Regions from separate parts of the Bariatricus sp. SGI.019 genome, predicted to be linked through region 1. Evidence: predicted binding sites of a transcription regulator. Region 1 holds the regulator's gene; the other holds the start of a gene.
What was found. Region 1 encodes HrcA, which represses chaperone genes, less so after heat shock. Its sites were predicted from a motif close to TGTTAGCACTCNNNNNNNNNGAGTGCTAACA; they were not measured.
Positions count from the first base shown of each region.

Region 2: ACQRD1_RS02615 (co-chaperone GroES) is a predicted target of HrcA. The motif match lies at 2,467-2,497, and genes of this name have one in related genera.

Region 1 is NZ_JBNPOQ010000003.1:158,033-162,853, reverse strand. Features, by position in the region: gene grpE (nucleotide exchange factor GrpE) at 1-702, opposite strand; gene hrcA (heat-inducible transcriptional repressor HrcA) at 720-1,763, opposite strand; gene ACQRD1_RS03175 (hypothetical protein) at 2,057-2,194, opposite strand; gene ACQRD1_RS03170 (hypothetical protein) at 2,244-2,537, opposite strand; gene ACQRD1_RS03165 (Crp/Fnr family transcriptional regulator) at 2,644-3,228, opposite strand; gene ACQRD1_RS03160 (ATP-binding protein) at 3,388-4,152, shown strand; gene ACQRD1_RS03155 (metal-sensing transcriptional repressor) at 4,292-4,711, opposite strand; gene ACQRD1_RS03150 (replication-associated recombination protein A) at 4,718-4,821, opposite strand, start outside.
Region 2 is NZ_JBNPOQ010000003.1:45,816-50,636, forward strand. Features, by position in the region: gene topA (type I DNA topoisomerase) at 1-1,160, shown strand, start outside; gene codY (GTP-sensing pleiotropic transcriptional regulator CodY) at 1,233-2,015, shown strand; gene ACQRD1_RS02610 (hypothetical protein) at 2,108-2,413, shown strand; gene ACQRD1_RS02615 (co-chaperone GroES) at 2,529-2,813, shown strand; gene groL (chaperonin GroEL) at 2,877-4,502, shown strand; gene ACQRD1_RS02625 (DUF6106 family protein) at 4,613-4,821, shown strand, end outside.

The sequences.
Region 1 (4,821 bases):
TTAGTTTGCTACTTTTACCATACTGTGTCTCACTACTGAGTCACGGTACATATAACCTTTTTGGAATTCTTCGGCTACAATATTCTCACCAAAGTTTTCATCTTCCACATGCATCACTGCATTATGAAAATCAGGATTGAATTCCTGTCCTACCGCTTCGATAGGTTTGACCCCAACTCCTTCCAGTGTAGTCATCAACTGTTTATACACCATCTCCATTCCTTGGATAAAGGGATCGTTTTTTTCTTCTTCCTTGACACCATTAAGCCCTCGCTCAAAATTATCAACTACCGGAAGAATCTTATCTATGATATCTTTCGCTCCTATTTCATACATCTGGGATTTTTCCTTTTCTGTACGCTTGCGGAAGTTATCAAACTCAGCCATCTGACGAGTAAGTCTGTCTGTCAGTTCTTCGATCTTCTCGTCCTTTTTATCTTTTTTATTCTTCTTGCCAAATATCTTTTTTTCAGATTTGGATTCATCACTGTTCTTGGCTTCTGCTTCGTCAGCAATTTCATCTGATTCAGCATCTTCTTTTGTAGCAGCGTCCGCTTCTGATTCTACTTCATTATCTCTTTCGTCGCCAGTTTCTTCTGCAGCTTTTTCGTCGGCTTCTGTCTGCTCTGCAGCAGCTTTCTTTGCCTCCTCAACTGCTTCTTTTACCATCTCTTCCTGGCTCTTCTCCTGATTATTTTCCAAGGGTTATTCCACCTTTCTTATTCTTTTTTATGAAACATCCGATCCAGCTCATTCTGAAGCCGTTTCATAGATTTCAATACATGTTCATAATCCATTCTTTTTGGTCCGATAATACCTATGGTTCCCTTCATGCCATCTCCCAATTCATAAGTTGCGGTGACAACACTACAATCCTTCATAGTCTGTACCGGTGTCTCATCACCAATATATACCTGAATCCCTGTATTATCTTCTTTTGCCAGCGTCTGTGTCACTAGTTCAGTCAATTGCTGCTTTTCTTCAAAAGCACTGATAATTTCCTGAGCACTCTGATTATCACTCAATTCCGGGTACTTAAATATGTTCGTAGCACCACTTGTATAGATCTGCATATCTTCATCGATCTGAATGGCATCCGCTACTGCATCCAGAACATTTCCAATCACTGCACTGTGTATTCCAGCCTGCTCTTTCAGCCTTGCAATCAATCCAAGATTAATCTCTTCAATAGACATACCATTTAACGTTGTGTTAAGAAGCATATTCAACTTCAATAAATTTTCATTACTGAGTGGTTCATCTATATTAATAATCTTGTTCTTAATCACATTACCGCCAAGTACGATCACCGCAATAATCTGTTCCTCATCTACCATAGACAACTGAATGAACTTAATTTTATTCGCGCTATTCATTGGTGTAGAGACCATTGTTGCGTAATTCGTATTACTGGCAAGAACTTTCGCTGCCTGCTTCAGAAGCTGTTCCATCTTGTCTGCCTTATCCAGCATCTGCTCCTGCATCTCATTCAGTTCCTGTTCCTTCTCTTCCATCAACATATCAACATAAAGTCTATAGCCCTTATCCGAAGGAATTCGTCCAGCAGACGTATGTGGCTGTATAATGTAACCAAGTTCTTCCAGATCAGCCATCTCATTACGAATCGTTGCAGAACTCAGATTCAAATCCGTATATTTTGAAATCGTTCTGGAACCAACAGGCTCGCCGGTCTCAAGATAATTCTGAATGATTGCATGCAGAATTTTTAATTTACGATCACTAAGTCCATGATCCGCTATCATCTGTACTCCTCCTTTCGGATTTCCTGTTAGCACTCGAATTTAAGGAGTGCTAACATCTTCGACTATTAATGTATCACTATGGTTTTCATTTGTCAACATAGTTTACATATTTTTTATAAAATGAATTTAGATGAGAATGGTTATGATTGGAATGTGGACGGCGAGAAGATGGATGGAATGGCTGGCATTACGGAGTCCTTCGCTAAGAATCCATAACAGGAAAAGAAGCAGATATTTGGCGACCAGGCTGATTCGCCCCGAAATCTTGATGATTTCGAGGCTCAGCAGCCTTCTCAGATTTGGCTGGAAACCAAATCTTCGCACAAAATATCTGCTTCTTTTCCTATAACGGCTTCTAGTGCTTGTCCAACGAATGCCAGCCATTCCATCCATCTTCTCGCCTGACATTCCAAACCACTAATCTTCCTCATCAGGGAGATTCTGCGCATGATGAAAAGTAGAAAAGTATTATCAAAAATCCTAACTAAGCTCGATTTTTTCTGCTTCTTCTGGCTTAAACTCATTTTCAAGGTCATAGATATTATGTCCGGTAGATTCACCCAATACTCTTCCTTCTAATGAGTAGCAACGGATAAATCTCTTTGGATCGATACTGGACCAGTGTTCTACATCCCAGCTCATATAACCATCTGCGTCAGATTTCTTTTCTTTCAGATATAAATCTACCTGACGTCCATCCTTCATGATCTGGATCAATCCTTTTGTTCCATCCACTTCTAATTCTTCCTTTTTTACTGAATCGTAAACTTTCATGATATTCCCTCCTAAAAAAGTAAATTAGGAATCTTCCAGTGAAGCATTCCCCAATTCGTTCTATAACTGATTATACATTTTAAATAATAAAAACTCAATGTTTTTTCTACTTTAGCCAAAACTCACTTCTGCACATATCAAGAATACCTTCTTTTTTTAGTTTCCCCAGTTCCGTTGACATCGCACTCCGCTCCACACAAAGATAATCTGCCAGTTCCTGTCGATTAAATGGAATGGTAAAATGCCTGCTTCCTGCTCTTTTTGATTGTTCGGACAGATAAGATAATAATTTATCTCTAGTAGTTCGTTTTGAAATGTGACGGATCTTTTCTCCCAGCATCACATTTTTTCTCGCAAATATTTGTACCATATTTATAAAGAACTTCTGCTGTAATAGAGAACCCTCAGCAGACAATTCAAATATTTTCTTCACAGGAACCTGTAAAACAGTACAATCCGTCACTGTCACAACGCTGACTGGACTTTTTTTGATTCCTGCACAAGAAAATGCTGCCCCAAATAGTTCTCCTTGACTAAGTTGTTCCAATATTGAACGATTGCCAAATACATCTTCACATATTATCTGTACACATCCCTCTAGAATTACCCCAAGATTCTCTACCGGCTCCTCCTCTCCCAGTATCATCTCATTTTTCTGATATACTTTCATCTTACTTTCTAAAACAGGCATTATCTTCTCTATCTCTTCCTTCTCAATTCCCATAAATAACGGAGATTTTTTTTAAATATCAATATCTATTTTCATAAGCTCCTCCAATCGTTGGAAAAACAACATATTTTATTTTATAATTGTAGTAAATTAGGTACAACAAATCAAGGAGGTACTTATATGATAAGAACAATGGTTCATATAGACGAAGAAAAATGTAATGGATGTGGAGCCTGTGCTGCCGCCTGCCATGAGGGCGCCATTGCTATGATAGACGGGAAAGCAAAGCTGATCCGTGATGACTATTGCGATGGTCTCGGCAATTGTCTTCCGGTATGCCCGACCAATGCAATCACTTTGGAAGAACGAGAGGCCGCAGCATACGATGAAGAAGCAGTACAAAAGCATCTGAATATCAAGAAAATGATTGCAGAAATGAAGGAACAAAAAGGGCAAAAGCCAACAGAATTCGCAGGATGCCCCGGTCAAAAGGTACAAAATATCCGTAACCGCCAGAGCGAACCATCCGCATCCGATTCCAGTGCATCCACCTCTGATAATACAGCCTGCACTCCTTCGCCAAGCCAGCTTGGTCAGTGGCCTGTCCAGATCAAACTGGTTCCGGTCAATGCACCTTATTTTGAAAATGCAGACCTGTTAATTGCAGCAGACTGTACCGCATATGCCTATGGGGATTTTCATAATCGCTTCATCAAAAACCGCATCACCTTAATAGGCTGTCCCAAATTAGACGAAGGCGATTATACAGAGAAATTAACAGCGATCATAAAAAACAATTCCATCAAAAGCCTTACTATCGTCCGTATGGAAGTCCCCTGCTGCGGCGGAATTGAACGGGCAGCAACCGAAGCACTGAAATCAAGCGGAAAATTCATCCCCTGGCAAGTCGTGACCATTGGGATTGATGGGAATCTGGTTGAGTAGGTTTTGTGATTGGGAATGTCAGGCGCAGGGATAGATTGATTCTATCCCTGCGCCTGACATTCCCAATCGCCAAACTTTTCCAACCAAGAAGGATTCCTCCGCACCGTCATCAACCGTTTTCGCCAACTACAAAACGACTCTACTTCATAAATTTATCGATTGCCTGATTCAGGCGTTCAATGGCTTCCATATCATTTTCTTCTACCGCTTCTACAATACAGTGGTTCAAGTGGTTTTTCAGTACTACTTTTCCGGTATTATTGATGGCAGAACGTACTGCTGCCAATTGGATCAGAACATCACTGCAGTCTGCATCCTTTTCAACCATGCGCTTGACTGCTTCCAGATGTCCAATGGCTTTTGACAGACGGTTTATTACTGCTTTTTTCTCTTCCGGGCTATGAACATGACCATGTTCGTGCATATGGTCATGCATATGCTCATGGCTATGACTATGTTCATGGCAATGTTCTATTCCATGCTCATGAAGATATGCATGGTCTATCTCTTCCCTGCTGGAAATCAAACTCTGGGAATCTGTATATTCATCTTGTATCATTATTTCTCATTCCTTTCGAAGGTACTTCATCCAGTCTTTAATCTCTTTTTCATGTCCATTATCGCTTGGCTCATAGAATTTTGCATCCTGAATCTCATCTGGAAGATATT
Region 2 (4,821 bases), 110 kb from region 1:
CTGAAGAGGCAGATGCCAACGTGCGTGAATATATTGCTTCAAGTTATGGACAGGATTATGTGGCTGTAAATGAGGCGAAGTCTGGAGATGGGCATAAGATTATTCAAGATGCCCACGAAGCAATTCGTCCGACGGATGTGACACGCACTCCGGCAGCAATGAAGGATTCCTTAACCAGAGACCAGTTCCGTTTGTATCAGTTGATCTGGAAGCGTTTTGTTGCCAGCAGAATGCAGCCCGCAAGATATGAGACCACATCTGTGAAGATTGCAGCTGGAAAGTATTATTTTACAGTGGCGGCTTCCAAGATTGCATTTGAAGGATTCCGAACGGTATACACAGAAGCAGGAGAAGAAAAAGAAGAAAATAATGTATTGCTGAAAGGATTGGATAAGGATTCCGTTCTTTCTAAGGAAAGTTTTGAGACAAAACAGCATTTTACACAGCCACCGGCACATTATACAGAAGCAACCTTGGTAAAGACATTGGAAGAGTTAGGAATTGGACGTCCGAGTACTTATGCACCGACGATTTCTACCATTATTGCAAGACGTTATGTGGCAAAAGAGAATAAGAATCTGTATCTGACGGAACTTGGAGAGGTTGTGAATAATATTATGAAGCAATCCTTCCCAAGTATTGTGGATGTGAATTTTACAGCCAATATGGAAAGCCTTTTGGACGGTGTGGCAGAAGGTAAAGTGAATTGGAAGACAATTATTGAGAATTTCTATCCTGATCTGGAGGCAGCAGTAGAGATTGCGGAGAAAGAACAGGAACAAGTGAAAATCGAAGATGAAGTGACGGATGTCATCTGTGATCAGTGTGGACGAAATATGGTCATTAAATATGGACCACATGGACGTTTTCTGGCATGCCCGGGATTTCCAGAATGTCGTAACACAAAGCCTTACCTAGAGAAAATAGGTGTTCCTTGTCCGTTGTGTGGTAAAGATGTGGTAATTCGAAAGACGAAAAAAGGAAGAAAATATTACGGATGTGAGAACAATCCAGAATGTGAATTTATGTCATGGCAGAAACCATCTACAAAGAAATGTCCAAGGTGTGGAAAATATATGGTAGAGAAAGGGAATAAGCTTCTCTGCGGTGATGAGCAGTGTGGATATGTAGAAAATAAAGAAAATAACAAAAATAATTAGGAAATTCAGGAAATTAATTGAAACTTCTAGAATTGTATGATAATATATCAATTAAAGGATGGTGGAATGTCAATGAGCGTACAATTGTTAGATAAAACCAGAAAAATCAACAAATTACTGCACAACAACAATTCGAGTAAAGTTGTATTTAATGACATTTGTGAAGTGCTTACGCAGATTTTAGATTCGAATGTATTAGTCGTAAGTAAAAAGGGAAAGGTACTTGGGGGAAGCAAATGTGACAATGTACCTTATATTAAAGAATTGATTGAGCAGGAAATCGGGAAACATATTGATGATATGCTAAATGAGCGACTTTTGAGTATCTTGTCAACCAAAGAGAATGTGAATCTGCAGACCTTAGGTTTTTCTGAAGATGCAGTGAAAAAATATCAGGCAATTATTACGCCGATTGATATCGCAGGAGAGCGCCTGGGTACTTTATTTATCTATAAAAAAGAACAGATGTATGAGATTGATGATATTATCTTGAGTGAGTATGGAGCAACAGTTGTAGGATTGGAGATGCTTCGTTCGGTGAATGAAGAAAGTGCCGAAGAGACCAGAAAAGAACATATTGTACAGTCGGCAATCAGTACATTATCTTATTCAGAGTTAGAAGCTATCATTCATATTTTTGATGAACTTGACGGAACCGAGGGAATTCTGGTTGCCAGCAAGATTGCGGATCGTGTTGGAATTACGAGATCTGTAATTGTAAATGCACTCCGTAAGTTCGAGAGTGCCGGCGTAATTGAATCACGTTCTTCCGGTATGAAAGGAACCTACATTAAAGTTGTTAATGATTATGTATTTACAGAATTGGAACATATCAAAGCAGAACGTATGAAATAGTCAGAGTAGAAAGGGTATCGGGCAACTGATACCCTTATTTGAGTTTAGCTGTAATATCTCGGCGGGGTATCAATAGGAAAGGAGAAATATATATGTACGAAAAGTGTCCGGCAGAGCTTCGAATGTCGAGAATGGTACTTAAAGACGGATATTTTGATGAAACTTCTCATCGCTGTAAAATCATTACGTATAATCCAGACGAAGAATGCATATATTTTCTATCAGAGGAGACAGAACTTCCGATATTTTCACTGGATGGAATCTATGAATGCCATATTGAGACGTCAAACGGAAATATTGGGTGCAATGGATTCATCAAAGAACGTTATTGGAATAAATCGGGGAAGATATTGAAGTTTCAGATTCGAAATGGATTTTATAAAAAACTTGTAAACTAAATAGAAAGTGTGTTGACAAAGTAGAAAGAGAGTGCTATTTTATATCTAGAGTCTTTTAGCACTCTCTTTTTGTGAGTGCTGACAAATCTTTGGATATAATTAAGGAGGAATAAATATGAAATTAGTACCATTAGGAGACAGAGTTGTATTAAAGCAGTTGGTTGCAGAAGAGACTACAAAGTCAGGAATAGTCATTCCTGGACAGTCAAAAGAAAAACCACAGCAGGCAGAAGTAATTGCTGTTGGACCAGGTGGAACAGTTGATGGAAAAGAAGTGACAATGAATGTTACAGTTGGACAGAAGGTTATTTATTCTAAATATTCAGGAACAACTGTAGAGATTGAAGACGAAGAATATATTATTGTAAAACAGGATGACATTCTTGCCATCTGTGAATAAAGAACAGTCAATAATAATGAATATAGAAAAGTTTTTTAATAGAATATAGGAGGCAGATTTATCATGGCAAAAGAAATTAAATATGGCGCAGAAGCAAGAAGCGCATTGGAAGCAGGAGTTAACCAGTTGGCAGACACAGTGAGAGTAACACTTGGACCAAAAGGACGTAATGTTGTTCTTGACAAATCATTCGGTGCACCACTGATTACAAATGATGGTGTTACAATTGCAAAAGAGATCGAATTGGAAGATGCTTTTGAGAATATGGGAGCACAGTTAATCAAGGAAGTTGCATCTAAGACAAATGATGTTGCCGGAGATGGTACTACAACAGCAACTGTATTAGCACAGTCTATGGTACATGAAGGAATGAAGAACCTGGCAGCAGGTGCTAATCCGATTATTCTCCGTAAAGGTATGAAGAAAGCAACAGATGCAGCGGTTGAAGCAATTGCTAAGATGTCCAGTAAAGTAAGAGATAAAGATCAGATCGCAAAAGTTGCAGCAATCTCAGCAGGCGATGTAGAAGTTGGAGAGATGGTTGCAGATGCAATGGAAAAGGTATCTAACGATGGAGTTATCACAATCGAAGAGTCCAAGACAATGAAGACAGAACTTGATCTGGTAGAAGGTATGCAGTTTGATCGTGGATATGTATCTGCATATATGGCAACGGATATGGATAAGATGGAAGCTGTTCTGGATGATCCATATATCTTGATCACAGATAAGAAGATTTCTAATATTCAGGAGATTCTTCCATTGTTAGAGCAGATTGTACAGTCTGGTGCAAGATTATTGATCATTGCAGAGGACGTAGAAGGAGAGGCACTTACTACGTTAATTGTGAACAAACTGCGTGGAACATTCAATGTAGCTGCTGTAAAAGCTCCTGGCTATGGTGACAGAAGAAAAGAAATGCTTAAAGATATTGCTATTCTGACAGGCGGACAGGTCATCTCTGATGAACTGGGAATGGATCTGAAAGAGACTACTCTGGATCAACTTGGACGTGCAAAATCTGTAAAAGTACAGAAAGAGAACACAGTTATCGTTGATGGTATGGGCGATAAGAAAGCGATTGCTGACCGTGTAGCTCAGATTAAGATGCAGATTGAAGAGACAACATCTGATTTCGACAGAGAGAAACTTCAGGAAAGACTTGCAAAACTTGCAGGTGGTGTAGCTGTAATCCGTGTTGGTGCAGCAACAGAGACAGAGATGAAAGAAGCAAAACTTCGTATGGAAGATGCACTTGCAGCAACAAGAGCAGCTGTTGAAGAAGGTATTATTGCAGGAGGCGGTTCTGCATATATCCACGCTACAAAAGAGGTTGCAGCTCTTGCAGATACTCTGGAAGGTGATGAGAAGACAGGTGCGAATGTAATCCTGAAAGCTCTGGAAGCTCCATTGTACCACATTGCAGCAAACGCCGGATTGGAAGGTTCTGTGATCATCAATAAAGTAAAAGAATCAGAGCCAGGTATTGGTTTCGATGCATTGACAGAGAACTATGTAGATATGGTAGAGAGCGGTATTCTTGATCCGGCTAAGGTAACAAGAAGTGCGCTTCAGAATGCAACAAGTGTTGCATCTACACTTCTGACAACGGAGTCTGTTGTTGCCAATATCAAAGAAGAGACCCCGGCAATGTCAGCTGGTGCAGGCGGCGGAATGGGCATGATGTAAACAGATACACATAAAGTGTGAAAATTTTGAAAACTCCTCTTGTGAGGAGTTTTCTTTTTGTCCTAAAATGTGCTACAATATCTTTAATTAAAATTTTGGAGGAAGAAAAAATGAGCGACTATTATACTGAACAATTGGTGAAGAAAAAACCAGATATGAAAGATATGATGACGAAAGCGATACTGATTGCGGTGACAATTGTATCTATTCTGGCAGTGCTTTATTATCCGATTATTATTCTGGTACCAGTTCTGTTAATCGGGCTTGATATATTCATGTTCCATCGGCTGAAAGTTGAGTATGAATACTTATATGTGAA